2 regions of the Pseudomonas sp. Ma2-10 genome follow, and region 2 is predicted to be linked to the other one. Evidence: predicted binding sites of a transcription regulator. Region 2 holds the regulator's gene; the other holds the start of a gene.
The links. Region 2 encodes sigma-54, which starts transcription at its own class of promoters, with help from an activator protein. Its sites were predicted from a motif close to ANTGGCATNNANNTTGCTNT; they were not measured.
Positions count from the first base shown of each region.

Region 1: the regulator sigma-54 is predicted to act here: its motif matches at 6,919-6,938, upstream of glnK (P-II family nitrogen regulator).

Region 1 covers NZ_JBTEYL010000002.1:388,967-404,109, forward strand. The annotation lists gene lysA (diaminopimelate decarboxylase) at 1-629, shown strand, start outside; gene dapF (diaminopimelate epimerase) at 634-1,464, shown strand; gene ACXPVS_RS04445 (DUF484 family protein) at 1,478-2,203, shown strand; gene xerC (tyrosine recombinase XerC) at 2,206-3,105, shown strand; gene ACXPVS_RS04455 (HAD family hydrolase) at 3,102-3,806, shown strand; gene sutA (transcriptional regulator SutA) at 3,940-4,260, opposite strand; gene ACXPVS_RS04465 (secondary thiamine-phosphate synthase enzyme YjbQ) at 4,362-4,787, opposite strand; gene ACXPVS_RS04470 (ammonium transporter) at 5,001-6,338, opposite strand; gene glnK (P-II family nitrogen regulator) at 6,374-6,712, opposite strand; gene ACXPVS_RS04480 (accessory factor UbiK family protein) at 7,132-7,392, shown strand; gene ACXPVS_RS04485 (YifB family Mg chelatase-like AAA ATPase) at 7,608-9,101, shown strand; partial or broken gene ACXPVS_RS04490 (DUF4432 domain-containing protein) at 9,133-9,315, opposite strand; gene ACXPVS_RS04495 (methyl-accepting chemotaxis protein) at 9,558-11,534, opposite strand; gene ACXPVS_RS04500 (LysR substrate-binding domain-containing protein) at 11,718-12,638, opposite strand; gene ACXPVS_RS04505 (NorM family multidrug efflux MATE transporter) at 12,797-14,194, shown strand; gene ACXPVS_RS04510 (putative bifunctional diguanylate cyclase/phosphodiesterase) at 14,237-15,143, opposite strand, start outside.
Region 2 covers NZ_JBTEYL010000001.1:419,293-434,435, reverse strand. The annotation lists gene ACXPVS_RS01940 (YhdP family protein) at 1-2,854, shown strand, start outside; gene ACXPVS_RS01935 (carbon-nitrogen hydrolase family protein) at 2,937-3,785, shown strand; gene tldD (metalloprotease TldD) at 3,804-5,246, shown strand; gene yjgA (ribosome biogenesis factor YjgA) at 5,306-5,830, opposite strand; gene pmbA (metalloprotease PmbA) at 5,939-7,285, shown strand; partial or broken gene ACXPVS_RS01915 (hypothetical protein) at 7,542-7,733, shown strand; partial or broken gene ACXPVS_RS01910 (ZIP family metal transporter) at 7,812-7,940, shown strand; gene ACXPVS_RS01905 (HPr family phosphocarrier protein) at 7,948-8,223, opposite strand; gene rapZ (RNase adapter RapZ) at 8,239-9,096, opposite strand; gene ptsN (PTS IIA-like nitrogen regulatory protein PtsN) at 9,099-9,563, opposite strand; gene hpf (ribosome hibernation-promoting factor, HPF/YfiA family) at 9,576-9,884, opposite strand; gene ACXPVS_RS01885 (RNA polymerase factor sigma-54) at 9,959-11,452, opposite strand; gene lptB (LPS export ABC transporter ATP-binding protein) at 11,638-12,363, opposite strand; gene lptA (lipopolysaccharide transport periplasmic protein LptA) at 12,363-12,911, opposite strand; gene lptC (LPS export ABC transporter periplasmic protein LptC) at 12,898-13,470, opposite strand; gene ACXPVS_RS01865 (KdsC family phosphatase) at 13,478-14,002, opposite strand; gene ACXPVS_RS01860 (KpsF/GutQ family sugar-phosphate isomerase) at 14,002-14,976, opposite strand.

The DNA.
Region 1 (15,143 bases), on a different contig from region 2:
TGGCGCCATTCATCGACGCCCTCGACCGCCTGCTGGACCTGGTCGACCGCCTCGGCGATTGCGGCATTTACCTGCGCCACATCGATCTCGGTGGTGGTTTGGGCGTACGTTACCGCGATGAAGAGCCGCCATTGGCTGCCGACTACATCAACGCTGTGCGCGAGCGTCTCGACGGTCGTGATCTGGCGCTGGTGTTCGAACCGGGCCGCTTTATCGTCGCCAACGCCGGCGTGCTGCTGACCCAGGTCGAGTACCTCAAGCACACCGAACACAAAGACTTCGCCATCGTCGACGCAGCCATGAACGACCTGATCCGCCCGGCGCTATACCAGGCCTGGATGGACGTCACCGCCGTGCGCCCGCGCAATTGCGCTGCCCGTGCCTACGACATCGTCGGGCCGATCTGCGAGACCGGCGACTTCCTGGCCAAGGATCGTGAACTGGCGCTGGAAGAAGGCGACCTGCTGGCCGTGCATTCGGCCGGTGCCTATGGGTTTGTCATGAGTTCCAACTACAACACCCGCGGCCGCGCCGTTGAAGTGTTGGTGGACGGTGATCAGGCATTTGAAGTGCGTCGCCGTGAGACGGTAGCCGAGTTGTTTGCTGGCGAAAGCCTGCTGCCGGAGTAAAACCATGCTGCTGCGTTTTACCAAGATGCACGGCCTGGGCAATGACTTCATGGTCCTTGACCTGGTCAGCCAGCATGCGCACATCCTGCCCAAACACGCCAAGCAATGGGGCGATCGGCATACGGGCATCGGTTTCGACCAGTTGCTGATCGTCGAAGCGCCAAGCAATCCGGACGTGGATTTCCGCTATCGGATTTTCAACGCCGACGGCTCCGAAGTGGAACAGTGCGGCAACGGTGCGCGCTGTTTCGCACGATTCGTGCTCGATAAACGCCTGACCGCCAAGCGGCAAATCCGCGTCGAAACCAAAAGCGGCATCATCGAACTGGATATCCGCAGCGACGGGCAGATCGGTGTCAACATGGGCGCACCGCGCCTGGTGCCAGCCGATATTCCCTTTGAAGCGCCGGAGCAAGCCACGAGCTATCAGGTCGACGTCAACGGCAATCTGGTCGACCTGGCCGCCGTGTCCATGGGCAACCCCCATGCAGTGCTGCGGGTCAGCGACATCAACAATGCACCGGTGCATGAACTGGGGCCGAAAATCGAAAACCATCCGCGCTTCCCGGCGCGGGTCAATGTCGGTTTTCTCCAGGTCATCGACCGAAGCCGCGCGCAGTTGCGCGTCTGGGAACGCGGGACCGGGGAAACCCAGGCTTGCGGAACCGGCGCTTGCGCTGCCGCAGTGGCTGCGATCAGCCAGGGGTGGATGGATTCGCCGCTATTGATCGACCTGCCCGGCGGGCGTCTGTCCATTGAATGGGCAGGCCCTGGCCAACCGGTCATGATGACCGGCCCGGCAGTGCGCGTATATGAAGGACAAGTGCGTCTTTGAGTGAGCCAAACCCATGACCGATAAGCCCCAGGTTCCCGCCCTACAGCCCGACGAATCGCTTTCCGAAAGCCTTGAGGCGGCGGCGGTTGCCGCCTACCTGGAGGCTCATCCGGATTTCTTTGTCGAGCATGAAGAATTGCTCGCCACCTTGCGCATTCCGCATCAGCGCGGCGACACCATTTCGCTGGTCGAACGCCAGATGACCATCCTGCGCGACCGCAATATCGAGTTGCGTCATCGCCTCTCGCACTTGATGGACGTAGCCCGTGACAACGATCGCCTTTTCGACAAGACCCGCCGCCTGATTCTCACGCTGATGGACGCCACCACCCTGGAAGACGTGGTGATCAGTGTCGAAGACAGTCTGCGCCAGGACTTCCAGGTGCCCTTCGTCAGCCTGATCCTACTGGGTGACAACCCGATGCCGGTGGGCCGCTGGGTCACGCATGCTGATGCGCAAACGGCCATCGGTGGCTTGCTCTCGGAAGACAAGAGCGTCAGTGGTAGCCTGCGTGAACACGAACTGGACTTCCTGTTTGGCGAAGAACAGCGCAAACAGATCGGTTCCACCGCCGTTGTCGCCATCAACTACCAAGGCATCCACGGCGTCCTGGCCATCGCCAGCCGCGACCCGCAGCACTACAAGAGCTCAGTGGGCACGCTGTTCCTCAGCTACATCGCCGAAGTCATGGGCCGCGTGCTGCCACGGGTCAACACCTCTCTGCGCTCGGTACGCTGATAATGGAGCGGCAACTGCACGCTTACTGCGAACACCTGCGCAGTGAGCGACAGGTGTCGCCTCACACGCTGTACGCTTACCGTCACGACCTCGACAAAGTGCTGGGCTGGTGCGTCAAACAGAACATCAGCAGTTGGGCGGGCCTGGACATTCAGCGCCTGCGCAGCCTGATCGCGCGCTTGCATGCTCAAGGCCAATCTTCGCGTAGCCTCGCGCGGCTGCTGTCGGCGGTGCGCGGGCTCTATCACTATCTGAACCGCGAAGGCCTCTGCGACCACGACCCGGCCAACGGCCTGGCGCCGCCGAAGGGCGAGCGTCGTCTGCCAAAAACCCTCGACACCGATCGTGCGCTGCAACTGCTTGAGGGCGCGGTGGAGGATGATTTTCTGGCGCGTCGGGATCAGGCGATTCTGGAGCTGTTCTATTCCTCAGGTTTGCGACTGTCGGAACTGACCGGGCTCAATCTGGGTCAGCTGGACCTGGCCGACGGCATGGTTCAAGTGCTCGGCAAGGGCAGCAAGACCCGACTGCTGCCGGTCGGCAAAAAAGCTCGCGAAGCACTGGAGCTGTGGCTGCCGCTAAGGGCCATGACCAATCCGGCGGACGACGCGGTGTTTGTCAGCCAGCAAGGCCGGCGCCTGGGCCCACGGGCAATTCAGGTGCGGGTTAAAGCCGCTGGCGCGCGTGAACTGGGGCAGAACCTGCATCCGCACATGCTGCGGCACTCCTTTGCCAGCCATTTACTGGAATCCTCCCAAGACTTGCGGGCGGTTCAAGAACTGCTCGGTCACTCGGACATCAAAACCACCCAGATCTACACCCACCTGGACTTCCAGCACCTGGCGACGGTTTACGACAGTGCCCATCCAAGGGCCAAACGCATCAAAGGCGATGAGTCATGAGAATTCAATTGATCACCTTCGACCTCGACGACACCCTGTGGGATACCGCCCCGGTGATCGTCAGCGCCGAAGCCATATTGCGCGAATGGCTGACCGAGCATGCACCGAATCTGGGCGCCGTGCCGGTGGAGCATTTGTGGGCGATTCGTGAGCAGATCCTGAGCCGTGAGCCGGGCTTCAAGCACCGCATCAGCGCCCTGCGCCGACGAGTCTTGTTCCACGCGCTGGAAGAGGTCGGTTACGACCATGGTCAAGCTTCGGATCTGGCCGACAAGGGTTTTGAAGTGTTTCTGCATGCGCGACATCAGCTGGAAATCTTCCCGGAGGTGCAACCGACCCTGGAGAAACTGGCCAATCACTACGCCCTCGGCGTGGTCACCAATGGCAACGCCGATGTGCGTCGGTTAGGGCTGGCGGATTACTTCAAGTTTGCCTTGTGCGCCGAAGACATCGGCATCGGCAAACCGGATGCGCGACTGTTTCATGAGGCGTTGCAACGGGGCGGCGCGATGGCCGAGACGGCCGTGCATATCGGCGATCATCCGGGTGACGACATTGCAGGCGCCCAGCAGGCGGGATTGCGGGCGATCTGGTTTAACCCGGCGGGCAAAGTCTGGGAAGCCGAGAAGGCACCGGATGCCGAGATTCGCAGCTTGAGCGAGTTGCCGGCGTTGTTGGCCCTCTGGAACGCCCAACACTGATCCTGAGATCACACACATACCTTGTGGGCGCGAGTTCGCTCCCACAAGGTATCGCGCCAAGCCCAAGACCTGTTCTTCGCCCATGAAAAAGCCCGCAGCGACGGCAGGCTTTTTCAGCAAGCAAGTAGCAGGCTCAGATAGGCCGGCTGCCGTACTTGTTATCAGGTTTCTTGGGCGGATCGGCGACCACATTGGCCTCCACTTCCTGGACCTTGCCACCCTTGGCCAGGAACTCTTCCATAGCCCGCGCCAGCGCATCACGCTCCTTGTTTTTCGCTTCGACGCTCGGCAGTTCATCAGCCGATACCGCGGCCTTTGCCTTGCCTTTGGCGGTCGGAACGGGCGTTTCACCGCCATCGTCTTCAGCAACGTCGTCCGTCGCTGCTTCCAGACCTTCTTCGGTTTCGTCGTCGCCTACTTCGAGGTCGTCGTTTTCCAGATCATCGTCGCTCATGTTCTACCTCATGACTTGCGAAAAGCAGATTAGTTATAGCCCAGCTTCGCCATCTGTCGAAGGCCGCCGGAAAAATTCTACAACCGCTGGTAACCAGCGGTTTATGCCCCTTCACCGTATACGGTAGCGAGGACTTTACGGGCACCGCCATTATCACGGTGCTCGCCCAGATAAACGCCTTGCCAGGTTCCCAGCGCCAGTCGGCCTGCCGAGATTGGCAAACTGAGCTGGCAGCCAAGTACGCTGGCCTTGAAGTGCGCCGGGAGGTCGTCCAGGCCTTCGTCGTTATGCTCATAGCCGTCTGTTCCTTGTGGGATCAGACGATTGAAAAATCGTTCGAAGTCGCGACGTACCGCCGGATCGGCGTTCTCGTTGATGGTCAACGACGCCGAGGTATGCTGCAGCCACAAATGCACCAGACCGACCCGACATGCCTTGAGTTCAGGCAGGCCGGCGAGTAACTCGTCCGTTACCAGATGAAAGCCCCGAGGCCTCGCCCGCAGGGTAATCAGAGTCTGTTGCCACATACAGTTCTCCGCACGTTCGGGGCGCATTCTAGCGCGCTCTGGGAAAAAGCAAAGGCCCTAATATTCCTTCAATCATGTAAGCCATTAGCCGCAGAAAAACGCTCGTCGTAAACGCCACTAAACGTGTACGAAAAAACCTTTCAGCAGTTCCTTCACTGACAAACTCCAGACAATAAAATGCCCGGCAAGCCGGGCAAGTTTTTGTGCGCGTACTTACAAGTTATAGCCGCGTTCGTTGTGAAGTGCCAGATCGATGCCGACGGCTTCTTCTTCCTCAGTGATACGCAGACCCATGACGGCGTCCAGGACCTTGAGGATGATGAAGGTGACGATCGCGGTGTAGATCACCGTGAAGCCCACGCCTTTGCACTGAATCCAGACTTGTGCGGCGATGTCCGTGACGGTGCCGAAACCACCCAGGGACGGTGCAGCAAATACACCGGTCAGGATCGCGCCGAGGATACCGCCGATACCGTGTACACCGAAGGCATCGAGGGAGTCGTCATAACCGAGCTTGCGTTTCAGCGTGGTAGCGCAGAAGAAGCACACCACACCCGCTGCCAGACCGATTACCAGCGCACCCATCGGGCCCACGGTGCCAGCGGCAGGCGTGATCGCAACCAGACCGGCCACAACACCCGAAGCAATACCCAATGCACTTGGTTTGCCGTGAGTGACCCACTCGGCAAACATCCAGCCCAATGCCGCGGCGGCGGTTGCGATCTGGGTCACCAGCATCGCCATACCTGCGGTGCCGTTTGCTGCAGCAGCCGAGCCGGCGTTGAAACCAAACCAGCCTACCCACAGCATCGCCGCGCCCATCAGCGTATAGCCGAGGTTGTGCGGCGCCATCGGCGTGGTCGGGAAACCTTTGCGTTTGCCCAGTACCAGGCAGGCAATCAGACCGGCCACGCCGGCGTTGATGTGCACCACGGTGCCGCCGGCGAAGTCCAGCACGCCCCAGTCCCACATCAGGCCGCCGTCACCGGACCAGACCATGTGCGCGATCGGTGCATAAACCAGGGTGAACCAGACGCCCATAAAGATCAGCATCGCAGAGAACTTCATCCGCTCGGCGAAGGCACCGACGATCAGCGCAGGGGTGATGATGGCGAAGGTCATCTGGAAGGTGATGAACACCGCCTCAGGGAACAGCGCCGCGGGACCGGTCAGACTCGATGGAGTGACACCGGCGAGGAAAGCCTTGCCCATGCCGCCGAAGAATGAATTGAAGTTGACGACGCCCTGTTCCATGCCGGTGGTGTCGAACGCGATGCTGTAGCCATAAATGACCCACAGGATGCTGATCAGGCCGGTAATGGCAAAGCACTGCATCATCACGGAAAGAATGTTTTTGGAGCGAACCATGCCGCCGTAAAACAGCGCGAGGCCGGGAATGGTCATGAACAGTACAAGGGCTGTCGAGGTCAACATCCAGGCGGTGTCGCCTGAGTTGAGGACTGGGGCCGCCACTTCGTCTGCCGCCATAGCCAGGCTGGGCATTACGAGGGACAACAGGGCTCCTAGCCCTGCGAATTTACGCAGAGTCATATTGTTTTCTCCTGGGGCGTTGGGTTTGTGGCGGCTTAGATTGCGTCGGTATCGGTTTCGCCGGTACGGATGCGAATCGCCTGTTCCAGATTGACCACGAAGATCTTGCCGTCACCGATCTTGCCGGTGTTGGCCGCCTTGGTTATCGCCTCGATAACCCGGTCAAGATCCTTGTCGTCAATGGCGACATCGATCTTCACCTTTGGCAGGAAATCGACCACGTATTCCGCGCCGCGATACAGCTCGGTGTGACCCTTCTGCCGACCGAAGCCTTTGACTTCAGTAACGGTAATGCCCTGCACGCCGATCTCGGACAGCGACTCGCGTACGTCGTCCAGTTTGAACGGCTTGATGATGGCAGTGACTAGCTTCATGAAAACTCTCTCCCGAATTGGTGGACTTGCCCCAGGAAAACAAACCCGACTCAAGTCTAAGCGCAGTGCCTGGCTTTGTAACGCATCGTCGGCCTTACCTGCCCGTCCGACGCCTGCTAACCACTCCGCACGAAACACTTCCCCCGTTCCGCTTGGCGCACTGCATTCGTCACAGCGACTGCATCAGTGCATGGGGCACTACCGACTAAGCAGAAAGCTTGCCATCTCGCCAAAACCCATTGATTTCAAGCCTTTGCCCGCTGCCGCATGCTGCTTCGCGCAAAGGGCCCCCACGGATACGCACAACAACAGTGCGCAACCGTCCGCCCCCATGCTCGAAAAGCGTGCACCCCTGAGCGCGAAATTGACTATAGACACTGCGTGATACACTGTCCGCCATTGTTGACAGGACATTCCCTATGCTCGCGCCCAAAGACTTCCTCGATGCCCTGAGCGGCACCGCCTCCCGCCTCTTCAGCGGCGACACCCCTCTGCCGAAAAGCGAAATCGAAAGCCAGTTCAAGGCGCTGCTGCAGAGCGGCTTCAGCAAGCTGGATCTGGTGAGCCGGGAAGAGTTTGATAGCCAGATGGTTGTGCTGGCACGCACTCGGGCACGGCTGGAGAGTCTTGAGGCGAAAGTGGCGGAGCTTGAGGCGAAGCTGAATCCGCCTGCCGAGTAACACCACCGCTCAACGGTCAGCGAGCTTGCTCGCCGGTGGAAGAGCGTGAGGATTGTTTTGAAGAAACCGCCTGAATGGCGGTTTTTTTCGCCCGCGCAATGACCTCGCAACATCCTGCGAACGTTTTGCGCCTCAGCCCCAAGGCTGGAAACCCACCATCCGGCTACCCTTTAAAAAACCGCAGGAAGCGGTGCTCTTCAGCTCAAGGAACGACCATGTCCCTCTCTATCGTCCACAGCCGCGCCCAGATTGGCGTGGATGCGCCCGCCGTCACCGTCGAAGTCCATCTGGCCAACGGCTTGCCGTCGCTGACGATGGTCGGTTTGCCCGAAGCGGCAGTGAAGGAAAGCAAAGATCGAGTACGCAGTGCGATCATCAATTCGGGACTGCAATTCCCGGCACGCCGCATCACCTTGAATCTCGCACCTGCCGACTTGCCAAAGGACGGTGGGCGGTTCGACCTGGCGATTGCCTTGGGTATTCTGGCAGCCAGTGTGCAGGTGCCGACTCTGACGCTGGATGATGTGGAGTGCCTGGGGGAGTTGGCGCTCTCAGGCGCCGTGCGGGCAGTTCGGGGGGTACTGCCAGCAGCACTGGCCGCACGCAAGGCCGGACGCTCGCTGATGGTGCCACGGGCGAATGCCGAAGAAGCGTGCCTGGCATCGGGGTTGAAGGTGATCGCGGTGGATCATTTGCTCGAAGCGGTCGCGCACTTCAATGGCCACACGCCGGTTGAACCTTATGTTTCCAATGGATTGCTCTATGCCAGCAAACCCTACCCCGATTTGAATGAAGTGCAGGGCCAACTCTCGGCCAAGCGTGCGTTGCTGATTGCCGCTGCGGGCGCTCACAACCTGTTATTCAGCGGACCTCCAGGCACCGGAAAAACCCTGCTGGCGAGCCGTCTGCCGGGGCTCTTGCCACCCCTGGCGGAGAGCGAAGCGCTGGAAGTCGCGGCCATTCAATCGGTCGCTAGCTGCGTGCCGCTGAGTCATTGGCCGCAACGACCCTTCAGACAGCCCCATCACTCTGCCTCAGGCGCGGCGCTGGTTGGCGGCGGATCGAAACCGCAACCCGGCGAAATCACCCTCGCCCACCACGGCGTACTGTTCCTCGATGAACTCCCGGAATTTGATCGCAAGGTATTGGAGGTTCTGAGAGAGCCATTGGAGTCGGGCTGCATCGTGATTTCCCGCGCCAAGGACCGCGTACGATTCCCGGCGCGATTCCAGTTGGTGGCGGCCATGAACCCGTGCCCCTGTGGATATCTTGGCGAGCCAAGCGGTCGCTGCTCTTGTACACCCGACATGGTCCAGCGCTACCGCAACAAGTTGTCGGGGCCACTGCTGGATCGCATCGACCTGCACCTGACCGTAGCGCGGGAAGCTACGGCGTTGAATCCTGCGTTGAAGGCCGGCGACGACACGGCCACTGCAGCTGTTCGGGTCGCCGACGCGCGCGAACGGCAACACAAACGCCAGGGCTGCGCCAACGCCTTTCTCGATCTGCCAGGCCTGCGCCGCCACTGCAACTTATCCACAGCCGACGAAACCTGGCTGGAAACTGCGTGTGAACGACTGACCTTGTCGCTAAGGTCAGCCCATCGACTGCTCAAAGTGGCGCGCACCCTGGCGGACCTTGAGCAAGTCGATGGCATCACCCGCGAGCACTTGGCCGAAGCACTGCAATACCGGCCGAGCACAAATTAGCAGGGATTACTCCTTGGTAAGATCCACCCTCGGCGTTATCCACAGCCCCCTTGTCCGCCAGCAAGCTGTCGCTGATTTGGAACTGCTTCTGCTCTTTCACCCCAATCGTCGGCACCAAACCAAGCGGCCGTTGATACCGGCGGTTCCTGTTTTTCCACAACGAGAACACCAGCAACTGCTGGGTATTGAACCCCACCGACAGATGCATCTTGCCGTTATCGACATCGACGATGCTGACTGGTGATCTGCCGGTTCTGAGCCGCTTTGTCGGTGTCGAGCAGGACGTAATCCCAAGCCATGGCGTGGGAGGTAGCCGACAGCGATGATGAGTTTGAGCGCGGTCATGACAGGAGCCTTTCTTGGAGTTGTGCCATTTTTATAGACTTGCCGAAACGGTTCATTCAGCTTAAAAACAACACAACTCAGCTCACGGCAGAGAAAGAATGCGGCAGTGCCTCAACGGAACCGGTCAACCTCATGCCGCAAATCCGCCGCCAGCTTCTCCAGCTCTTTGGCGGTGATCGCCAGATTGGACACCACTTCACGCTGCTCACTGTTCGCCAGAGCAATGCTTTGCAGGTTGCTGCTGAGCAAGGTGGCGGTACTGCTCTGTTCTTGAGTGGCGGTGGTGATCGCCGCAAACTGCTGACCCGCCGAGCGGCTCTGCTCATCAATACTCGCCAGGGCCGACGCAACATTGGCGTTACGTGACAGGCCTTCCTGCATCAACACCTTGCCCTGCTCCATGGTGCTGATGGCGTTGCCGGTTTCCTGCTGGATGCTTTGAATCATTCCGGAAATTTCATCTGTCGCCTGGCGGGTACGCGAAGCCAGGTTGCGAACCTCATCGGCAACCACGGCAAAACCACGCCCCTGCTCACCGGCACGAGCGGCTTCGATGGCGGCGTTGAGCGCCAGCAGGTTGGTTTGATCGGCAATAGAGGTAATCACACCGACGATGCCACCGATTTCCTGGGAGCGCTGACCCAAGGTATTGATCACTGTCGCCGTGCTGTTCAGCGCACCCGCGATTTGCTCCAGAGACGAGGACGCTTCGTCCATCGACGTACGACCGATCTGGGTTTGCTGCGCGTTTTCCTGGGCCAGCCGCTGGGTGTTGCCCATGTTGTCGGCGATGTTCAGGGACGTTGCGCTGAACTCTTCCACGGCGCCGGCCATGCTGGTGATTTCGCCCGACTGCTGCTCCATCCCTTCATAGGCGCCACCGGAAAGACCGGACAAGGCCTGGGCGCGGCTGTTGACCTCTTGCGAGGCCTTGCGGATGTGCTCGACCATGGTCGACAGCGCCTGGCTCATCTGGTTGAACGCGCGGGCCAGTTGACCGATTTCGTCATTGCTCGATACGTTCAGACGCACGCTCAAATCACCGGCGCCCAAGGCTTCCGCCTGACGCACCAAATCGCCCAGCGGCGCGAGTTTGCTGCGCAGCAGCCAGACCGCCGAACCCACAGCGATCAACATCGCCAGCAAACTGCCAATGGCCAATTGAATGCCGACACTCCAGGTCACCGCACGGATCTCGGTTTTCGGCATGCTCGCCACGACCGACCATGGGCCGCCTTCAAACGGTACGGCAATGCTGTAGAAATCTTCGGACTTGTCACTCCAGAACTCGCCCTTGCCCGGCGTTTTCGCCAAACCAACGATGGTCGGAGTCGCCTGATCCAGCGCTTGTACACCCGCGATCGGCACCAGCCATTTGCTCTGCTCATCCAGCAACGCCAGAGAACCGGTCTGGCCGATACGGAAGCGCTTGAGGTTGGCGAACTGCGCGTTCTGCGCGTCGGTGTAGTCGAATCCTACGAACAGCACGGCAATCACCTTACCGCCGCTGTCACGTACGGGGGTGTACTGAGTCATGTAGGAGCGGTCGAACAACAAGGCGCGACCGACGTAGGCCTGCCCCGCCATCAAGCGGGCATAGGCCGGGTGCGTGTGATCGAGCAACGTGCCGATGGCTCGGGTGCCGTCCTGTTTGCTCAGGGACGTACTGACCCGAATGAAGTCTTCGCCGCTGCGCACAAACACCGTCGCAACGCCGGCGGTCATTTGCTTGAACTCGTCCACTTCCTTGAAATTGTTGTTCAGCACTTCGCGGCCCAAGTGCAGGCCCGGCGTCTGCGTGCCCGCTACCGCCACCGGCTCATCCGGAAGCACGCTCAAACCGGCGCTGAAACGCTTCTCGAACAGACCGCTCAGGCGCTGGGTACTTTCACGCAACGTGCCATGAAAAGTACTCAACTGATCAGCCAGCAACCGGGCTTCACTGGCCAGGTGTTCTTCGCGGGTGGCGAGGTTGGCGGTATCCAGCGAGCGCAGTGCGAACACAGTGCTGCCGCTGATGACGATCGCCAGTATCACGGCAAGCGCAAGACCAAGCTGTGAGGCGATCCGGGCACGAGGTTGAGGCATGACAGCTCCTGGCCGAGCGACCGGATCCTCCTTGATCTGGCTGCACACTCAGCAAAATTCTAATAATGGGAATGGCGTCGAACCTGCACGAAGGTTCCACCTGCATTTTCGGCGGAAGAACTGAATACTTGAGTAATTAACCAGGATATGGCTCAAAGCCGCTATTTCGGCGGCTCTATCGATTCAGCTCAAATGCTGAACGTCGGGCAATTCCATTGCTTGGGCTTCACCTTGCAGGAAGTCGCTGAGCCTGCGCAAACGTTCACCTCCGGGCCGGGTTTTTGGCCAGACCAGGTAATATTTCTCACCGCTGGCAACGGCCGTCGGCCACGGCAGACTCAGACGTCCCTGAGCCACATCTTCCGCCACCATCAGCAGATCACCCATGGACACGCCATAACCTCGGGCGGCGGCGATCATGCCCAGTTCCAGGGTATCGAACACCTGCCCACCCTTGAGCGACACCTGATCCGTCAGCCCCATGCGTTCCAGCCAACTGCGCCAGTCGCGACGATCCGGCGTCGGGTGCAGCAGTTCGGCATTGGCCAGCCGTGCGACATCCCACGGTTGATCCTGCAGAAGATTCGGCGCGCCGACTGGAATCAGCTCTTCCGGGAACAGGAAACTCGCCTCCCAGTCCGGCGGAAAATGCCCGTTGCTGAGGATGATGGCGCAGTCGAACGGTTCATGGTTGAAGTCCACCGAGTCGACGTCCATCCAGGCGCTGGTCAATTGCACCTCGTTGCCCGGTTGCAGGTGCCGAAATCGGCTGAGCCGCGCCAGCAGCCAGCGCATGGTCAGGGTCGACGGCGCTTTCATGCGCAGGATGTCATCTTCGGCGCGCAAGGTATTGCAGGCCCGCTCCAGGGCAGTGAAGCCTTCGCGAATGCCGGGCAGGATCAACCGCGCCGATTCGGTCAATTGCAGATTGCGTCCACTGCGATGAAACAGCCGACAGGCAAAATGCTCTTCGAGCGTACGAATGTGCCGGCTGACCGCGCTTTGAGTAATCGATAACTCTTCGCCCGCTCGGGTAAACGAGCTATGCCGCGCCGCCGCTTCGAATGCGCGCAGGGCATACAAGGGAGGAAGACGACGGGACATTCGGAAAGCTCCTATAGCGGGACTCGGTCACCCTAGCAGAAACTCTCCAGCATGAGTTTGAATCATGTAACCCATCCTTTTTATCCCTTTGTGCAAACCCCCTGGAGCGCCGAGAATCGACGCTTTCCTGTCCTCTCTGATACTCGAGCGTGATGACCATGCAGCATCCAGCACGTACCGAACTCTGGGCCATTCTGCGGTTGGCGGGGCCGTTGATTGCCTCGCAGTTGGCGCACATGTTGATGGTCCTCACCGACACCTTGATGATGGCGCGCCTGAGCCCAGAGGCGCTGGCTGGTGGCGGTCTGGGCGCAGCAACTTACTCGTTCGTATCGATTTTCTGCATTGGCGTGATCGCCGCGGTCGGCACCCTCGTGGCTATCCGCCAGGGTGCCGGCGACATCGTCGGCGCCGCCAGGCTGACCCAGGCCGGGTTATGGCTGGCGTGGCTGATGGCGTTGGTGGCCGGGCTGCTGCTGTGGAACCTCAAACCGGTGTTGCTGCTGTTCGGCCAGACCGAAACCAACGTCCAGGCGGCCGGGCAGTTCCTGCTGATTCTGCCGTTCGCCCTGCCCGGCTACCTGAGCTTCATGGCCCTGCGCGGTTTCACCAGCGCCATCGGACGGGCAACACCGGTGATGATCATCAGCCTCGGCGGCACCGTGGCTAACTTCCTGCTCAATTACGCATTGATTACCGGCATGTTCGGCCTGCCGAAACTGGGGTTGATGGGCATCGGGCTAGTTACCGCTGTTGTTGCCAACTGCATGGCGCTGGCGCTGGCCTGGCACATCCGTCGGCATCCGGCCTACGACGCTTATCCCTTGCGTCAGGGCCTGTCGCGACCTAACCGTCAATACCTCAAGGAACTGTGGCGCCTGGGCCTGCCGATTGGTGGCACCTACGCGGTGGAAGTCGGACTGTTTGCGTTCGCCGCGCTTTGCATGGGCACCATGGGCAGTACGCAAATGGGCGCGCACCAGATCGCCCTGCAAATCGTCTCGGTAGCGTTCATGGTTCCGGCGGGGATTTCCTATGCGATCACCATGCGCATCGGGCAGCACTACGGCGCTGGGCAGTTGCTGAAGGCGCGGCTGGCCGGACGGGTCGGCATCGCCTTTGGCGCGGCGGCGATGCTTGCCTTCGCCATGGTCTTCTGGTTGCTGCCGAATCAGTTGATCGGTTTGTTCCTGGACCACAACGACCCGGCGTTTCGCGACGTCATCAACCTGGCCGTGAGCCTGTTGGCAGTCGCCGCGTGGTTCGAGCTGTTCGACGGCACGCAAACCATCGCCATGGGCTGCATTCGCGGGCTCAAGGATGCCAAGACTACGTTCCTGGTAGGTTTGGGCTGCTATTGGCTGATTGGCGCGCCCGCCGCTTGGTGGATGGCCTTCCATTTGGATTGGGGGCCGACAGGCGTCTGGTGGGGGTTGGCGCTGGGGCTGGCGTGCGCGGCGGTAAGCCTGACGTGGGCATTTGAGTGGAAGATGAAGCGGATGATCAGGCAGGAGCCGTCGCCTCAGACTGGCTTCCAGATGGCTCAGCCTGACTGAAACCCCTGTGGGAGCGCGCGCTCCCACATCTTTGGTATGTGGTTAATTCACCCCTTCCATCATCGGCTGCTGCCTGCTGCCGAAGGTTAGGTATTGAACCAGCTCCGCCAACGGCAACGGCTTGCTGATCAAATATCCCTGCACCTGGTCGCAGCCAAACCCGCGCAACAGATCCAGTTGCTCCTGCGTTTCTACGCCTTCGGCGACCACTTCGAGATTGAGGTTGTGCGCCAGGTTGATCATTGCGTGGACCAGTTTGCGATTCTCTTCGCGCTGTTCCATGCCGCCGACAAAGCTCTTGTCGACCTTCAACAAGGCAATCGGCAGGCTGTTGAGGTGCACGAAGGACGAGAACCCGGTGCCGAAGTCATCCAGCGAGAAGCGCACGCCCAAGCGGCCAAGCGCGTCCATGGTCTGCTTCACCAGATCACTGCGGCGCATCACCGCGGTTTCAGTCAGTTCGAATTCCAGCCATTGCGCCTCGACGCCACGCTCGGCAATCAACCGGCTCAGCGTCGACAGTAACTGGCTGTCCTGAAACTGCCGGAACGACAGGTTGATCGCCATGTGCAACGCCGGCAAACCCCGTTCGCGCAACGCCTGCATATCGCGCAAGGCTCGGGAAATCACCCAGTAACCCAGCGGCACGATCAAACCGCTCTGCTCGGCCAGCGGCACGAACTCACTGGGTGGCAGCAAGCCGCGCTCGCCATGACGCCAGCGCACCAAGGCTTCGAGGCCGACGATCTGCCCGTCCTCAAGGTTCAGGCGTGGCTGGTAATGCAGTTCCAGTTCATCCCGGCGCAACGCCCGGCGCAGCTCGCTTTCGAGGTCGGCCATGCTGCGGGCATTGCGGTTGATGCGTTCGTTGAAGATGTGAAAAGTGCAGCCCTGAGTACTTTTGGCCTGTTGCATGGCGATGTGTGCGTGCCACATCAGCGGGTCGGCG
Region 2 (15,143 bases):
GGGTGAGACCCGTTGGGAATCGCATGTGCAACTCAAACAAAATGCGGCGACCGACAAGGCTGAAGAGCTTTGGCATCTGCAAGCCGACCGCCTCGATCTCACCCCGATCACCCCGATACTGAATGCCTTGGGGCCGCTGCCCGAAGGCATCGCCACCGCCGTCGAACGACTCAAAGTGACCGGCGGCCTGCGCAACGTGCTGATCGACTTCCGGCCCAATGCCACCGACGACAGCAAATTCAGCTTTGCCGCCAACCTGGATCGGGTCGGCTTCGATGCCTATCACGGCGCTCCGGCGGCACGAAATGTCAGTGGCAGCATCAGCGGTGATCTGGGCAGTGGCGAGTTGCGCATGGACAGCAAGGATTTTTCCCTGCATCTGGACCCAATCTTCGCCAAGCCATGGCAGTACATTCAGGCCAATGCCCGACTGACCTGGACGCTCGATAAAGAAGCCTTCACCTTGATCGCGCCATACCTGAAGGTGTTGGGCGAAGAAGGCAAGATTGCCGGCGACTTTCTGATTCGCCTGCATTTCGACCATACCCAGGAAGACTATATGGACCTGCGGGTGGGTCTGGTGGACGGCGACGGTCGATACACCGCCAAGTATTTGCCGGCCATGCTGAGTCCGGGGCTGGACGAATGGCTGCGAACAGCGATTCTCAAGGGTGCAGTGGACGAAGGCTTCTTCCAGTACCAGGGTTCGCTGAACCACGGTGCCGACGAGACTGCTCGCAGCATCAGCCTGTTCTTCAAGGTTCACGACGCCGAACTGGCCTTCCAGCCAGGCTGGCCACATGTCAGCAACGTCACGGGCGACGTGTTTGTAGAAGACAGCGGTGTGCGGATCCTGGCCAGCAAGGGGCAGTTGCTCAATACCCAGGTCAGCGACATTTACGTCAATATTCCTCATGTGCCAGCGGGGCAAAATGTCCATCTGTTCCTCGACGGTGAATTCGCTGGCGGGTTGGGCGATGGCCTGAATATTCTCCAGGAAGCACCGATCGGCACCGCAGCCACCTTTGCCGGTTGGGAAGGCGAGGGCGATCTGCGAGGCAAACTGAAACTGGACATTCCATTGGTCAAAGGCGAGCAGCCGAAGATCCTCGTCGACTTCAAGACCGCCAAGGCCCGCCTGAAACTGGCCGAGCCAACCCTGGAGCTGACTCAGCTCAAGGGCGATTTCCGTTTCGACAGCAGCAAGGGTTTGAGCGGGAAAAACATCACCGCGCGCGCTTTCGATAAACCGGTTACTGCACAGATTTTCGCCGATGGCGGCTCCGGCAACCTCAAGACTCGCGTCGCCGCCTCGGGCCAGGTCGAGGTCAAGAAACTCACTGATTGGCTGAGTGTTACTCAGCCGTTGCCCGTGTCCGGTGTGATCCCTTATCAGCTGCAACTGACCCTTGATGGGGCCGACAGTCAATTGATGGTCAGATCCAACCTCAAGGGGGTCGCAATCAATTTGCCGGCGCCGTTCGGCATGGCGCCCGACGTCGGCCGCGACACCACGTTCCGCATGACCCTACAGGGGCCCGAGCGCCGCTACCGGGTCAACTACGGTGAGCTGGCGAACTTCGCGTTTGCGGCGCCGGCCGGCAACTTTGCCTACGGGCGCGGTGAGTTGTTCCTGGGGGGCGGCAATGCCGTGCTACCTGGGGCTAAAGGCCTGCGGGTGCGCGGTGTGTTGTCGGAACTGGATGTTGGCCCGTGGAAGGATCTGGTAGACAAGTATGCTGGCCAGGATCCGGGCGGCAACGCCAAGCAGTTGCTCAGCGGTGTGGATCTCAAGATTGGCAAGCTCAGCGGTGTCGGCACTACGCTCGATCAGGCTTCCGTGCAGTTGAATCGCAAACCTGCTGCGTGGGCTTTGCAGCTCGACAGTCAGCAGGTCAAGGGCAGTGCCAGCATCCCTGATGCGACGAAAGGCGCGCCGATTGCGATCAATCTGCAATACGTGCGTTTGCCGGCGCCAGACCCGACGGTCCTGGCCGACGAAAACTCGTCAGATCCGCTGGCCTCGGTGGATCCGACGAAGATCCCGGCACTGGATATCACCATCAATCAGCTGTTCCAGGGCAAGGACCTCGTCGGGGCCTGGCATCTGAAAATCCGTCCGACCGCCAAGGGCATTGCGTTTAATACGCTGGATCTGGGCCTCAAGGGCATTCTCCTGCAGGGCCGCGGCGGTTGGGAAGGCACGCCCGGATCCAGCGGCAGTTGGTACAAGGGCCGGATCAGCGGCAAGAATCTAGCCGATGTACTGAAGGGCTGGGGCTTTGCGCCGAGTGTCACCAGTGAAGATTTTCATATGGATGTCGATGGTCGCTGGCCCGGTTCGCCGGCCTGGCTGGCCACCAAGCGCTTCTCTGGAACCCTCGATGCTTCGCTGAATAAGGGTCAGTTTGTTGAAATTGAAGGCAGCGCCCAGGCGTTGCGAGTGTTTGGCTTGCTGAACTTCAACTCCATCGGCCGCCGGTTGCGTCTGGACTTCTCCGACCTGTTCGGCAAAGGTTTGAGTTATGACCGGGTCAAAGGCCTGCTGGTTGCGACCAACGGCGTATACGTGACGCGTGAGCCGATCCGGATGACCGGTCCCTCGAGCAACATCGAACTCAACGGGACGCTGGACCTGGTAGGCGATATGGTCGATGCCAAGTTGCTGGTGACGTTGCCTGTGACCAACAACCTGCCGATTGCCGCGCTGATCGTCGGTGCACCGGCGATCGGCGGCGCGCTGTTCCTGATCGATAAGCTGATTGGTGACCGTGTAGCGCGTTTCGCCAGCGTCCAATACACCGTCAAGGGGCCGTGGAAAGAGCCGAAAATCACCTTCGACAAGCCTTTTTGACAAACTTTTTGAAAACGCACTTCCCAAGCCTATGGAGTAGCATGGCGGCCTGCCCTTATAAAAAGCGATGAAGGAGCGCGCCATGTCTGTAGCGGTGATTCAAATGGTCAGCCAGAGCGATGTGCTGGCGAATCTGGCCCAGGCCCGACGGCTGCTCGAGCACGCGGCGGCCGGTGGTGCGCAGCTTGCCGTGCTGCCGGAGAACTTCGCCGCCATGGGTCGTCGCGACACGGCCGGCATCGGCCGCGCCGAGGCATTGGGCGAAGGCCCGATCCTGCCATGGTTGAAACAGACCGCCCGCGACCTCAAGTTATGGATAGTGGCAGGCACATTGCCGTTGCCGCCGGTGGATCAACCGACGGCCAAAGTGCATGCCTGCTCGCTGCTGGTGGATGACCACGGCGAAACCGTTGCACGGTATGACAAGTTGCACCTTTTCGACGTCGATGTGGCGGACAATCGCGGGCGTTATCGCGAATCCGATGACTATGCTTATGGTCGTGGGGTAGTCGTGGCGGACACGCCCGTCGGTCGAGTCGGGCTGACGGTGTGTTACGACCTGCGCTTCCCGGAGCTATACAGCGAATTACGCGCTGCCGGGGCGGAGTTGATTACCGCGCCGTCGGCCTTTACCGCGGTGACTGGCGCGGCGCATTGGGAGGTGTTGATTCGAGCGCGGGCCATCGAAACTCAATGTTATGTGCTCGCGGCTGCCCAGGGTGGGACGCATCCGGGGCCGCGAGAAACCTTTGGCCATGCCGCGATTATCGACCCGTGGGGACGTGTGCTGGCGCAACAGGATCAAGGCGAGGCCGTGCTGCTGGCCGAACGCGATAGCAGCGAACAGGCGTCCATCAGGGCGCGGATGCCGGTATCCAGTCACCGGCGATTTTTCTCGCAGGGCGCCCAGCGACCTGCCTCAGAACGATGAATTTAAGGCGTAAAGCATATGAGCGAGTTGTTGTCCTCAGTCAGTGAACACCTCCTGGCGCCCGGCGGCGTAACAATCGAGAGCCTGCAAGGTGTGCTCGGCGATCTGGCCGGCCCGGGCATCGATGCTGCCGACCTGTATTTCCAGGGGCAGATTTCCGAGTCCTGGGCGCTGGAAGACGGGATCGTCAAGGAAGGCAGCTTCAATCTCGACCAGGGCGTCGGCGTGCGAGCGCAATCAGGCGAGAAAACCGGTTTTGCCTACAGCAATGCCATTACCCTTGAAGCCCTCGGCGCCGCGGCCCGTGCTGCACGTTCGATCTCCCGCGCCGGTCAGAACGGCACGGTGCAAGCCTTCACCACTCAGGATGTCGCCCAGTTGTACGGGCCGGACAACCCGTTGGAAGTCATGACCCGTGCCGAGAAGGTCGAACTGCTCAAGCGTATCGACGTCGCGACTCGCGCCCTCGACCCGCGTATCCAGCAAGTCACTGTGAGCATGGCCGGCGTCTGGGAACGAATCCTCGTGGCCTCCACCGACGGCGGCCTGGCAGCCGATGTACGGCCGTTGGTGCGCTTTAACGTCAGTGTGATCGTCGAGCAGAACGGTCGCCGTGAACGCGGCGGTCATGGCGGTGGCGGTCGTACCGATTACCGTTATTTCCTCAGCGATGACCGCGCCATGAGCTATGCCCGTGAAGCGCTGCGTCAGGCGTTGGTGAATCTGGAAGCCATTCCTGCGCCGGCCGGTACGTTGCCGGTGGTGCTGGGGTCGGGCTGGTCCGGTGTGTTGCTGCACGAAGCGGTCGGCCACGGTCTGGAAGGCGACTTCAACCGCAAGGGCAGTTCGGCCTACAGCGGGCGCATGGGCGAGATGGTTGCGTCCAAGCTTTGCACCATCGTTGATGATGGCACGCTGGCCGGTCGTCGCGGCTCCCTGAGCGTCGATGATGAAGGCACCCCGACCGAGTGCACGACGCTGATCGAAAACGGCGTACTCAAAGGCTACATGCAGGACAAACTCAACGCCCGCCTGATGGGCGTGGCCCGTACCGGTAACGGTCGTCGTGAATCCTACGCGCACCTGCCAATGCCGCGCATGACCAACACCTACATGCTGGCGGGCGAAAGCGACCCCGCAGAAATCATCGCCTCGGTGAAGCGCGGCATCTACTGCGCCAATCTCGGCGGCGGTCAGGTGGACATCACCAGCGGCAAGTTCGTGTTCTCCACCAGCGAGGCGTACCTGATTGAGGACGGCAAAATCACTGCCCCGGTCAAAGGCGCGACGTTGATCGGCAACGGGCCGGAGGCCATGAGCAAGGTGTCGATGGTCGGTAACGATCTGGCGCTGGACAGCGGCGTGGGCACGTGTGGCAAGGATGGGCAGTCGGTGCCGGTGGGTGTCGGCCAGCCAACGCTGAAAATCGATGCGATCACTGTGGGTGGCACAGGATCGTAAGGGCGTTTGAAAAAGTGAAGCTTCGGGTGGGCCGCGTGGCGACTCACCCGGGAAGAGATTTAACGCAGACCGCGTTGAGTCTCGTCCAGCTCACGGATGTACTTGAAGATTTTACGGCTCGATGCCGGTGGCTTGTTGGTCGCCAGTTCGTGCTGGGCCTGACGGATCAGGGAGCGCAATTGCTGACGATCAGCCTCCGGGTAGTCGACCACGAACTTCTCCAGGACCGCATCGTCGCCCGCGATCAAACGATCACGCCAGCGTTCCAGGCCATGGAAACGTTCGTTGTACTGCCGAGTGGAGGCATCGAGTTGATCGAGCAGAGTCAGAATGGCGTCAGTGTCCTGATCGCGCATCAGTTTGCCGATGAACATAAGGTGCCGTTTACGCGCGATATTCGCGGTGTGCTTGGAGGCATCGCCCAGAGCCCGGCGCAAAGCGTCGGTCAACGGCAGTTTTGCCAGCAAGTCAGGCTTGAGCGTTGTAAGGCGCTCGCCAAGGTCAACCAGAGCATGAAGCTCGCGTTTAACCTGGGATTTGCTTTTTTCTCCCGTATCGAGGGAGTCGTCGTAAGAATCAACCATGGTGGCCGTCCGCAAAGAAACGCCGCCATGATAACCAGTCGGGGGCCGCTTGTCCGGCCCGGTCGCTCGAAGGCCCCAGCCGAAAGCAGAATTTGAGTGGAGAACAGCATGAGTGCAGTTGAAAGCGTCGGCCCACAAGCGTTGCCGGCACTGCAAGAACAAGTCGAGCAGATCATCGCTGAAGCCAAGCGCCAGGGTGCCAGTGCCTGTGAAGTGGCGGTGTCCCTGGAGCAGGGCCTGTCCACCTCGGTGCGTCAGCGTGAAGTCGAAACCGTCGAATTCAACCGCGATCAGGGCTTCGGCATCACCTTGTACGTTGGCCAGCGCAAGGGTTCGGCCAGCACGTCCGCCAGCGGTCCGGAGGCGATTCGCGAAACCGTCGCCGCCGCCCTGGCCATCGCCAAGCACACGTCTGAAGACGAAGCTTCGGGCCTGGCGGATGCTGCGCTGATGGCCAAGGATCTGCAGGATTTCGACCTGTTCCACGAATGGGACATAACGCCGGAGCAAGCTATCGAGCAGGCCCTGGCCTGTGAAGCGGCGGCGTTTGCCACCGACAGCCGGATCAAGAATGCCGATGGCACCACCCTCAGCACCCACCAGGGCTGCCGTGTTTATGGCAACAGCCATGGTTTTATCGGCGGCTACGCGTCGACCCGGCACAGCCTGAGCTGCGTGATGATTGCCGAGGCCGACGGCCAGATGCAGCGCGATTACTGGTACGACGTGAACCGTCAGGGCAACTTGCTGGCCGACCCGGTGAGCATCGGCCAGCGTGCCGCGCAACGGGCGGCGAGCCGTCTGGGCGCGCGTCCAGTGCCGACCTGTGAAGTGCCGGTACTGTTTTCCGCAGAACTGGCCGGTGGTTTGTTCGGCAGTTTCCTCTCGGCGATTTCCGGCGGCAGTCTGTATCGAAAGTCCTCGTTCCTTGAAGGCACGCTGGGACAGAAACTGTTCCCGGAATGGCTGACCATCGATGAGCGTCCGCACCTGATGGGGGCTATGGGCAGTTCGGCGTTTGATGGCGATGGTCTGGCAACGTACGCCAAACCGTTCGTCGAAAAAGGCGAGTTGGTCTCATACATTCTCGGCACGTACTCTGGCCGTAAACTCGGGATGCCGAGCACCGCCAACGCTGGCGGTGTGCACAACCTGTTCGTCACCCATGGCGAAGAAGACCAGGCAGCCTTGCTGCGCCGCATGGGTCGCGGCCTGTTGGTGACTGAGTTGATGGGCCAGGGCCTGAACATGGTCACTGGCGATTACTCCCGTGGCGCGGCGGGTTACTGGGTCGAGAATGGTGAAATCCAGTTTGCGGTCCAGGAAGTGACCATCGCCGGCAACATGCGCGACATGTTCAAACAGATCGTTGCCGTCGGTAATGACCTGGAGCTGCGCAGCAACATTCGTACAGGTTCGGTGCTGATAGAACGTATGACGGTGGCGGGTAGCTAACGCAAACCGCTACACAAAAAAGGCGTACCACCCCATCAGGTGGCGCGCCTTTTTTTATGCGTCCTACATCGCTCCCACAATGAAGCTTATGCGTTTCGTCGGGGTGTTTCGGTTCTCAATACCGGGTGATTTGCGTCTGAACCAGCCTGAGGAGAGCGTCGAGTACCTGTGCGCCAGGACCATGCAGGACCCGTGACTGGCGCCGGCCCTGCGTGAAGCAGCGTTGCGCCAGAGCAGCAAAACATAGGTCGAGCTGCTGAATTTTATCAGCGAGTACGGCGAGTACCCGCGTACGCATCGATTGCTGCACATCGATGCGCAGACCATGGGAATCCATTACACCCTGCATCACCCGACCTACATCAACGACCTCAACGCTGCGGTGGAAGGCACCGGGTTTGCCGAGTGGCCGGAGCAGCTGCGCGCGGCGGCAATCCTGAAGGCTCCTTGGCTGAGGCGATCGATGAGTAACTGGACGAATGTTTTGTTGAGCATTCGGATGGCTGTTATTGCTGGCGGGGATGTCGCGTTGTTGTGCGCCTGGCTAGTGAGCCTGGCCGAACTGTTGTTGCCCTTGGGATTGGCACTGGCGGCCGGGGCAATGTTACTGATCGGGTTTTGCTTGATGATAGTGATGGATACAGCGCTCGACTAAGCGAGGGTTACTCGCCTTCGCCGAAGAAGTCGTTGATCAAATCCACCAATGCCTGCAGCGCCTCATCAGCTCGTTCACCTTCGGTGCTCAGGTGGATTTTGGTGCCCTTGCCTGCAGCGAGCATCATCATTGCCATGATGCTTTTTCCGTCGACCGTGGATTCCGGCGTGCGTCCTACTCTGATCGTGCAATCCTTGAACTCACCGGCGACGCCAACGAATTTTGCAGAAGCGCGGGCATGCAGGCCCAGCTTGTTGATGATTTCAATTTCCAGAGCAGGCATCGCGGTGTGAATCCTTTAGCTGAGGTCGCGGTGGCGAACCTGGACGTTCTTCAGGGTTTTTTGCAGGGCCTGCCCCAGACGTTCGGTCAGGTAGACGGAGCGGTGATGGCCGCCGGTGCAGCCAATGGCGATGGTGACATAAGCGCGGTTGCTGGCGGCAAAGCGTGGCAGCCACTTGAACAAGTAGGTGGAGATGTCCTGGAACATCTCTTCGACGTCCGGCTGTGCCGCCAGGTACTCGGCAACCGGTTGGTCGAGCCCGGATTGATCGCGCAATTCTGGCTTCCAGTAAGGGTTCGGCAGGCAGCGCACGTCGAACACCAGGTCAGCGTCCACCGGCATGCCACGCTTGAAGCCGAAGGACTCCACCAGGAACGCCGTACCGGGTTCCGGCTGGTTCAGCAGACGCAGCTTGATGGTATCTCGCAGCTGATACAGGTTCAGGTTGGTGGTGTTTACTTTGAGATCGGCGAGGTCGGCAATCGGCCCGAGCAGGGCGGTCTCATCATTGATGGCCTCGGCCAGCGAGCGATTGGCATTGCTCAGCGGGTGACGACGGCGGGTTTCCGAGAAACGTTTGAGCAAGGTTTCTTCGTCGGCGTCCAGATAAAGCACGTCACACTGGATATGCCGGCTGCGCACTTCTTCCAGTAGTTCGGGAAACCGCGACAAGTGGCTCGGCAAGTTACGCGCATCGATGGATACGGCAACCAGCGGTTGTGCCAGTTCGGTGTGAATCAACGCGCGTTCGGCCAGTTCCGGCAACAGACCGGCGGGCAGGTTGTCGATGCAGTAGTAGCCGTTGTCCTCAAGAACATCGAGTGCGGTACTTTTACCTGAGCCGGAGCGGCCACTGACGATGATCAAACGCATGATTAATGACCGTTTTGCTCGTCCAGGACAACCTGATACAAGGCTTCATTGCTCGGGGCGCTGCGCAGTTTTTCGCGCACTTCCTTGCGGTCGAGCATGCTGGCGATCTGGCGCAGTAACTCCAGGTGCGCATCGGTAGCAGCTTGCGGGACCAGCAGAACGAACAGCAGGTCAACCGGGGCGCCGTCGATGGCGTCGAAATCGATGGGTGCATCAAGGTGCATCAGGGCACTGATGGGCGAAGTACAGCCCTTCAGGCGGCAGTGGGGAATGGCGATGCCGTTGCCAAAACCGGTTGAGCCGAGTTTTTCGCGGGCAATCAGAGCCTCGAAGACATCTTGCATCTCCAGATCCGGTACTTCTTTGTGGATAAGGTTGGCAATTTGCTCGAGGGCTTTCTTTTTGCTGCCACCCGGCACGTTCACGAGGGAACGGCCGGGGGTCAGGATGCTTTCAAGTCGGATCATGGGTTGGGAGTGTTAACGACCGGTGGCGCCCTGGAGGAGGCTTTGGGTCTTTTCCTTATGCTTTTTGAGTTGTTTATCCAGCTTGTCGGTCAGTGCGTCGATCGCCGCATACATATCGGTATGCTCCGCGTTTGCGACCACTTCATTGCCGGGAATATGCAGCGTGGCTTCGATTTTCTGCTTGAGCTTTTCGACCGTCATCGTGACTTGCACGTTGGTGATCTTGTCGAAATGCCTCTCTAATCGTTCGAGTTTTTCGCCGATGTAGGTGCGAAGAGGTTCGGTCACTTCCAGTTGGTGTCCACTGATGTTGACTTGCATACAGCTTCTCCTTCGTTGCCAGTGCATAAAGCGGCAGGCAGAAATGCCTGCCACTGGAACGCTGTGGCGTGGCTCTACATCAACCGCTTGCGTTCGCTCGAAGGCGCGATCCCGAGGGATTCGCGGTACTTGGCGACGGTGCGGCGAGCCACCTGAATGCCTTGTGCCTCCAGTAAACCAGCGATCTTGCTGTCACTCAACGGCTTTTTCTGATTTTCCGCGGCAACCAGTTTTTTGATGATCGCGCGGATTGCCGTGGACGAGCATTCGCCGCCCTCGGAGGTGCTGACGTGGCTGGAGAAAAAGTATTTCAGTTCATATATGCCCCGTGGGGTATGCATGAATTTCTGCGTGGTCACCCGTGAAATCGTCGACTCGTGCATGCCCACCGCTTCGGCGATGTCATGCAGGACCAGCGGTTTCATGGCTTCGTCGCCGTATTCAAGAAAGCCGCGCTGATGTTCGACGATTTGAGTGGCTACTTTCATCAGGGTTTCGTTGCGGCTTTGCAGGCTTTTGATGAACCAGCGGGCCTCTTGCAACTGATTGCGCATGAAGGTGTTGTCGGCGCTGGTGTCGGCGCGGCGCACGAAACCGGCGTATTGGGCGTTGACCCGCAGTCGTGGCACGGATTCCTGGTTCAGTTCCACCAGCCAGCGCTCGTTGTCCTTGCGTACGATCACGTCTGGAACGACGTATTCGGCTTCGCCGGACTCGATTTGCGAGCCCGGGCGCGGGTTGAGGCTCTGCACCAGTTCGATCACCTGACGCAGTTCATCTTCCTTGAGCTTCATGCGACGCATCAGTTGGCTGTAGTCGCGGCTGCCGAGCAGGTCGATGTAATCGGTGACCAGGCGTTTGGCCTCGACCAGCCAAGGCGTCTTGGCGGGCAGCTGACGCAATTGCAACTGCAGGCATTCGCTCAGGTTGCGGGCGCCGATGCCAGCGGGTTCGAATTGCTGGATGCGGTGCAGGACGGCTTCTATTTCGTCCAGTTCGATATCCAGTTCCGGGTCGAAGGCTTCGAGGATCTCCTCGAGGGTTTCGTCCAGGTATCCCTGATTGTTGATGCAGTCGATCAGAGTTACAGCGATCAGGCGATCAGTGTCGGACATCGGGGCCAGGTTCAGTTGCCACAACAGGTGGCTTTGCAGGCTTTCGCCGGCCGATGTGCGGGTGGTGAAATCCCACTCGTCGTCATCGTTGCTCGGCAGGCTGCTGGCGCTGGTCTGGTAGACGTCTTCCCACGCGGTGTCGACGGGCAATTCGTTGGGGATGCGCTCATTCCAGTCGCCTTCCTCGAGGTTGTCCACCGTCGGGGCGGTTTCCTGGTAGGAGGGTTCCTGAATGTCGACGTTAGGTTGCTGTTCGGCTTTGTCGGCCAAGGGGTCGGCGTTATCGAAGTCGTCGCCTTCTTCCTGGCGTTCGAGCATCGGATTGGACTCCAAGGCCTCCTGGATTTCCTGTTGCAGGTCCAGGGTCGACAATTGGAGTAGGCGGATGGCCTGTTGCAGCTGCGGTGTCATCGTCAGCTGCTGGCCCATTCTCAAGACTAGCGATGGTTTCATGGCAGGGGCTTAACACCTTATTCGCCGGCGCACATGCGCCATCCACTATAGGGCGCCGGAGCGCCAAACATAAGCAAATTATATGCCCGAAACTGCAACGTTTGCCTAGAGCGCTGTAACAATAAAAAAAATGTTGATTTTTTATTGGGACAAGCGCTCGAGCAACCAGCCAGACACTTCAGTGCTTACAGGCGGAACTCATGGCCCAGATACACTTCCTTGACCAAGTCGTTGGCCAGGATGGTGGCAGAGTCACCTTCGGCGATCAGCTGGCCATCGTTGACGATGTAGGCGGTTTCGCAGATATCCAGGGTTTCACGGACGTTGTGGTCGGTGATCAGCACACCAATGCCCTTGGCCTTGAGGTGGTAGATGATCTGCTTGATGTCGCCCACCGAAATCGGGTCCACGCCTGCGAACGGTTCGTCGAGCAGGATGAATTTAGGGTTGGTAGCCAGTGCTCGGGCGATTTCCACGCGGCGGCGTTCACCGCCGGACAGGCTCATCCCGAGATTGTCGCGGATGTGGCTGATGTGGAATTCCTGCAGCAGGCTTTCCAGCTCTTTGCGACGGCCGGCCTTGTCGAGTTCCTTGCGGGTCTCGAGGATCGCCATGATGTTGTCGGCTACCGAGAGTTTGCGGAAGATCGAAGCTTCTTGCGGAAGATAGCCGATGCCGGCCTTCGCTCGACCGTGCATGGGTTGGTGGCTGACATCAAGGTCGTCAATCAGTACGCGGCCCTGATCGGCCTGTACCAGGCCGACAATCATGTAAAAGCAGGTGGTTTTGCCGGCGCCGTTGGGGCCTAGCAGGCCGACGATCTGACCGCTGTCGATCGACAGGCTCACGTCACGCACGACCTGGCGGCTCTTGTAGCTCTTGGCCAGATGCTGAGCTTTCAGAGTTGCCATTACTGGGCCTTTTGCTCGTCGGTTTTCTTCTTTGGCTGGATTACCATGTCGATGCGCGGACGCGATTCGGTGATCTTGCTGCCCGTCGCGCGACCGGCGCTCGCAAGTTTCTTGACCGTGTCGTAGACGATTTTCTCGCCTTGGGTGACGTTGCTGTCCTTGTCGATGACTTTGGCTCGATCAATCAATACAACGCGGTTTTGCGAGGCGTGGTACTGGATGGTCACTCCGTAGCCCTGAACCGGCTTGGTGTCGCCCGCTGTCTGCAACTGCTCGAAGTAGGCAAGATTGCCCACCGAAGTCACCACGTCAATGTCGCCGGCCGGCGTGCGGGTGATGGTCACGGTGTTGCCTTTAACGATCATCGAGCCCTGGGTAATGATCACGTCACCTTTGTAGGTGGCAACGCCATTTTTGTCGTCCAGTTGGGCGTCGTCGGCCTGAATGCGGATAGGCTGCGCTTGATCGGTCGGCAGTGCCCAGGCGCTCACGCTTCCCAGTGCTGCGCTCAGACCGAGCAAAATAGGGAGGGTTTTAACGAGCCTCATACTGTCCTCTTACGTTCGATAGCAGGTGTATCCTGCTTTCTTTCAAATACGCTTTCATTCCCTTGCCAGTCGTCACACCACCAGCGCCGTCGATTCTAACGGGTTGCTCGGTCTGCGCATATTGCCGCTGCGGGAACACTGTCATGCGGGTGGTGGTAATCAGGGTCCTGCGGTTTTTCTCGTCGAAGCGCGTGATACGCACCGAGTCAATCAGTTCGACTTGAGTGCCGTCGGGATTTACTTCTCCGTGCTCGCTCTGGACGTGCCACGGGAACTCGGTGCCGCGGAACATGTTCAGGTCGGGATTGGTCAGCAGCGTCACTTCGGTGGCTTTCAGGTGTTCAACCTTGTCGGACGTCATGTCGTATTGCAGTTTGCCGTCCGGCAGATATTGCATGCTGTGGGCGTTGGTCGCGTAATAGTCGATCGCGGTTTCATCGATCTTTGCCACCGGCTGATCGAGGAAGCGTTCCGGGCTGATGTTCCAGTAGCCGACCGCCGCGAATATCGCTGCGATGCAACCGAACACCAGGAATTTGCGAATCTTTTTGCTCAGCATAGTTGGCTCACAGGTACGCGGCGTTTGCCGCATCAAGGCGGCCCTGCGCGCGCAGGATCAGTTCGCAGAATTCGCGAGCGGCACCTTCGCCACCGCGGGCCTGGGTGATGCCGTGGGCGTGTTCACGGACGAAACTGGCAGCATTTGCCACCGCCATGCCCAGGCCGACACGGCGAATCACCGGCAGGTCCGGCAGGTCGTCGCCGAGATAGGCGACTTGCTCATAGCTTAGGTTGAGTTGGGCAAGAAGTTCGTCGAGCACCACCAGTTTGTCTTCGCGCCCCTGGTACACGTGTGGAATTCCGAGGTTCTTCGCTCGTCGCTCGACCACCGGGGTCTTGCGGCCGCTGATGATAGCGGTCTGCACACCGGCTGCCATCAACATCTTGATGCCTTGGCCGTCGAGGGTGTTGAACGTCTTGAATTCGCTGCCGTCTTCGAGGAAGTACAGGCGTCCGTCGGTCAGTACGCCATCGACGTCAAAAACCGCCAGTTGGATGTTCTTGCCGCGTTGCAGCAGGTCGGTGCTCATCACATTACTCCTGCGCGCAGCAGATCGGACAGGTTGAAGGCGCCGATTGGACGGTCCTCCTTGTCTACCACTACCAGCGCATTGATTCGATTGTCTTCCATGATTTTCAAGGCCTCGGCCGCGAGCATATCGGCCCGGGCGGTCTTGCCGTGGACGGTCATGACCTCGTCGATGGACGTATGGTGGATGTCGATGGTCCGGTCAAGGGTGCGGCGCAAGTCGCCGTCGGTGAAGATCCCGGCCAGTTTGCCATCGGGCTCTACAATCGCGGTCATGCCCAGGCCCTTGCGGGTCATTTCCATCAAGGCGTCCTTGAGTAGCGTGCCACGTTGCACCAGGGGCAATTCTGCTCCGGCGTGCATGACGGTTTCCACTTTCAGCAGCAGGCGTCGGCCAAGGGCGCCGCCGGGGTGGGAAAAGGCGAAATCTTCAGCCGTAAAACCGCGGGCTTCCAGCAGCGCAACGGCCAGGGCGTCGCCCATGACTAACGCGGCGGTGGTCGACGAGGTCGGTGCCAGGTTGAGTGGGCAGGCTTCGTGCTCTACATGCACGTTAAGGTTGACCTCGGCAGCCTTCGCCAGCGGTGATACAGGGTTGCCGGTCATGCTGATCAATTGAATACCCAGGCGTTTGATCAGCGGCAGCAGGGTGACGATTTCATTGGTGGAGCCGGAGTTAGACAGCGCCAGGATGATGTCGTCGCGGGTGATCATGCCCATGTCGCCGTGGCTGGCTTCGGCCGGGTGCACGAAAAAGGCTGTGGTGCCGGTGCTGGCCAGGGTGGCGGCAATTTTGTTGCCGATGTGCCCGGATTTCCCCATGCCGACCACGACCACGCGGCCTTTGCTGGCCAGAATCATCTCGCAAGCGCGTACGAAATCTGCGTCGATACGGGGCAGCAAGCCTTGTATGGCTTCCAGTTCGAGGCGGATGGTGCGTTGGGCAGATTGAATCAGGTCGCTGGATTGGCTCATGTCAGAAATCGTATAGCCTGATGAAAAGGCGGCGATTATAACGGTAATGATCGAAACCCTCACGCAAGTTCGTCACGCTTTGTCATTCTCAGTTACCGAATACCTCCGAATAGAAGCTTTTACTCCGTCAAGTTGCTGAACATGGCGCGGCTTGGGTCTTGGGCGCG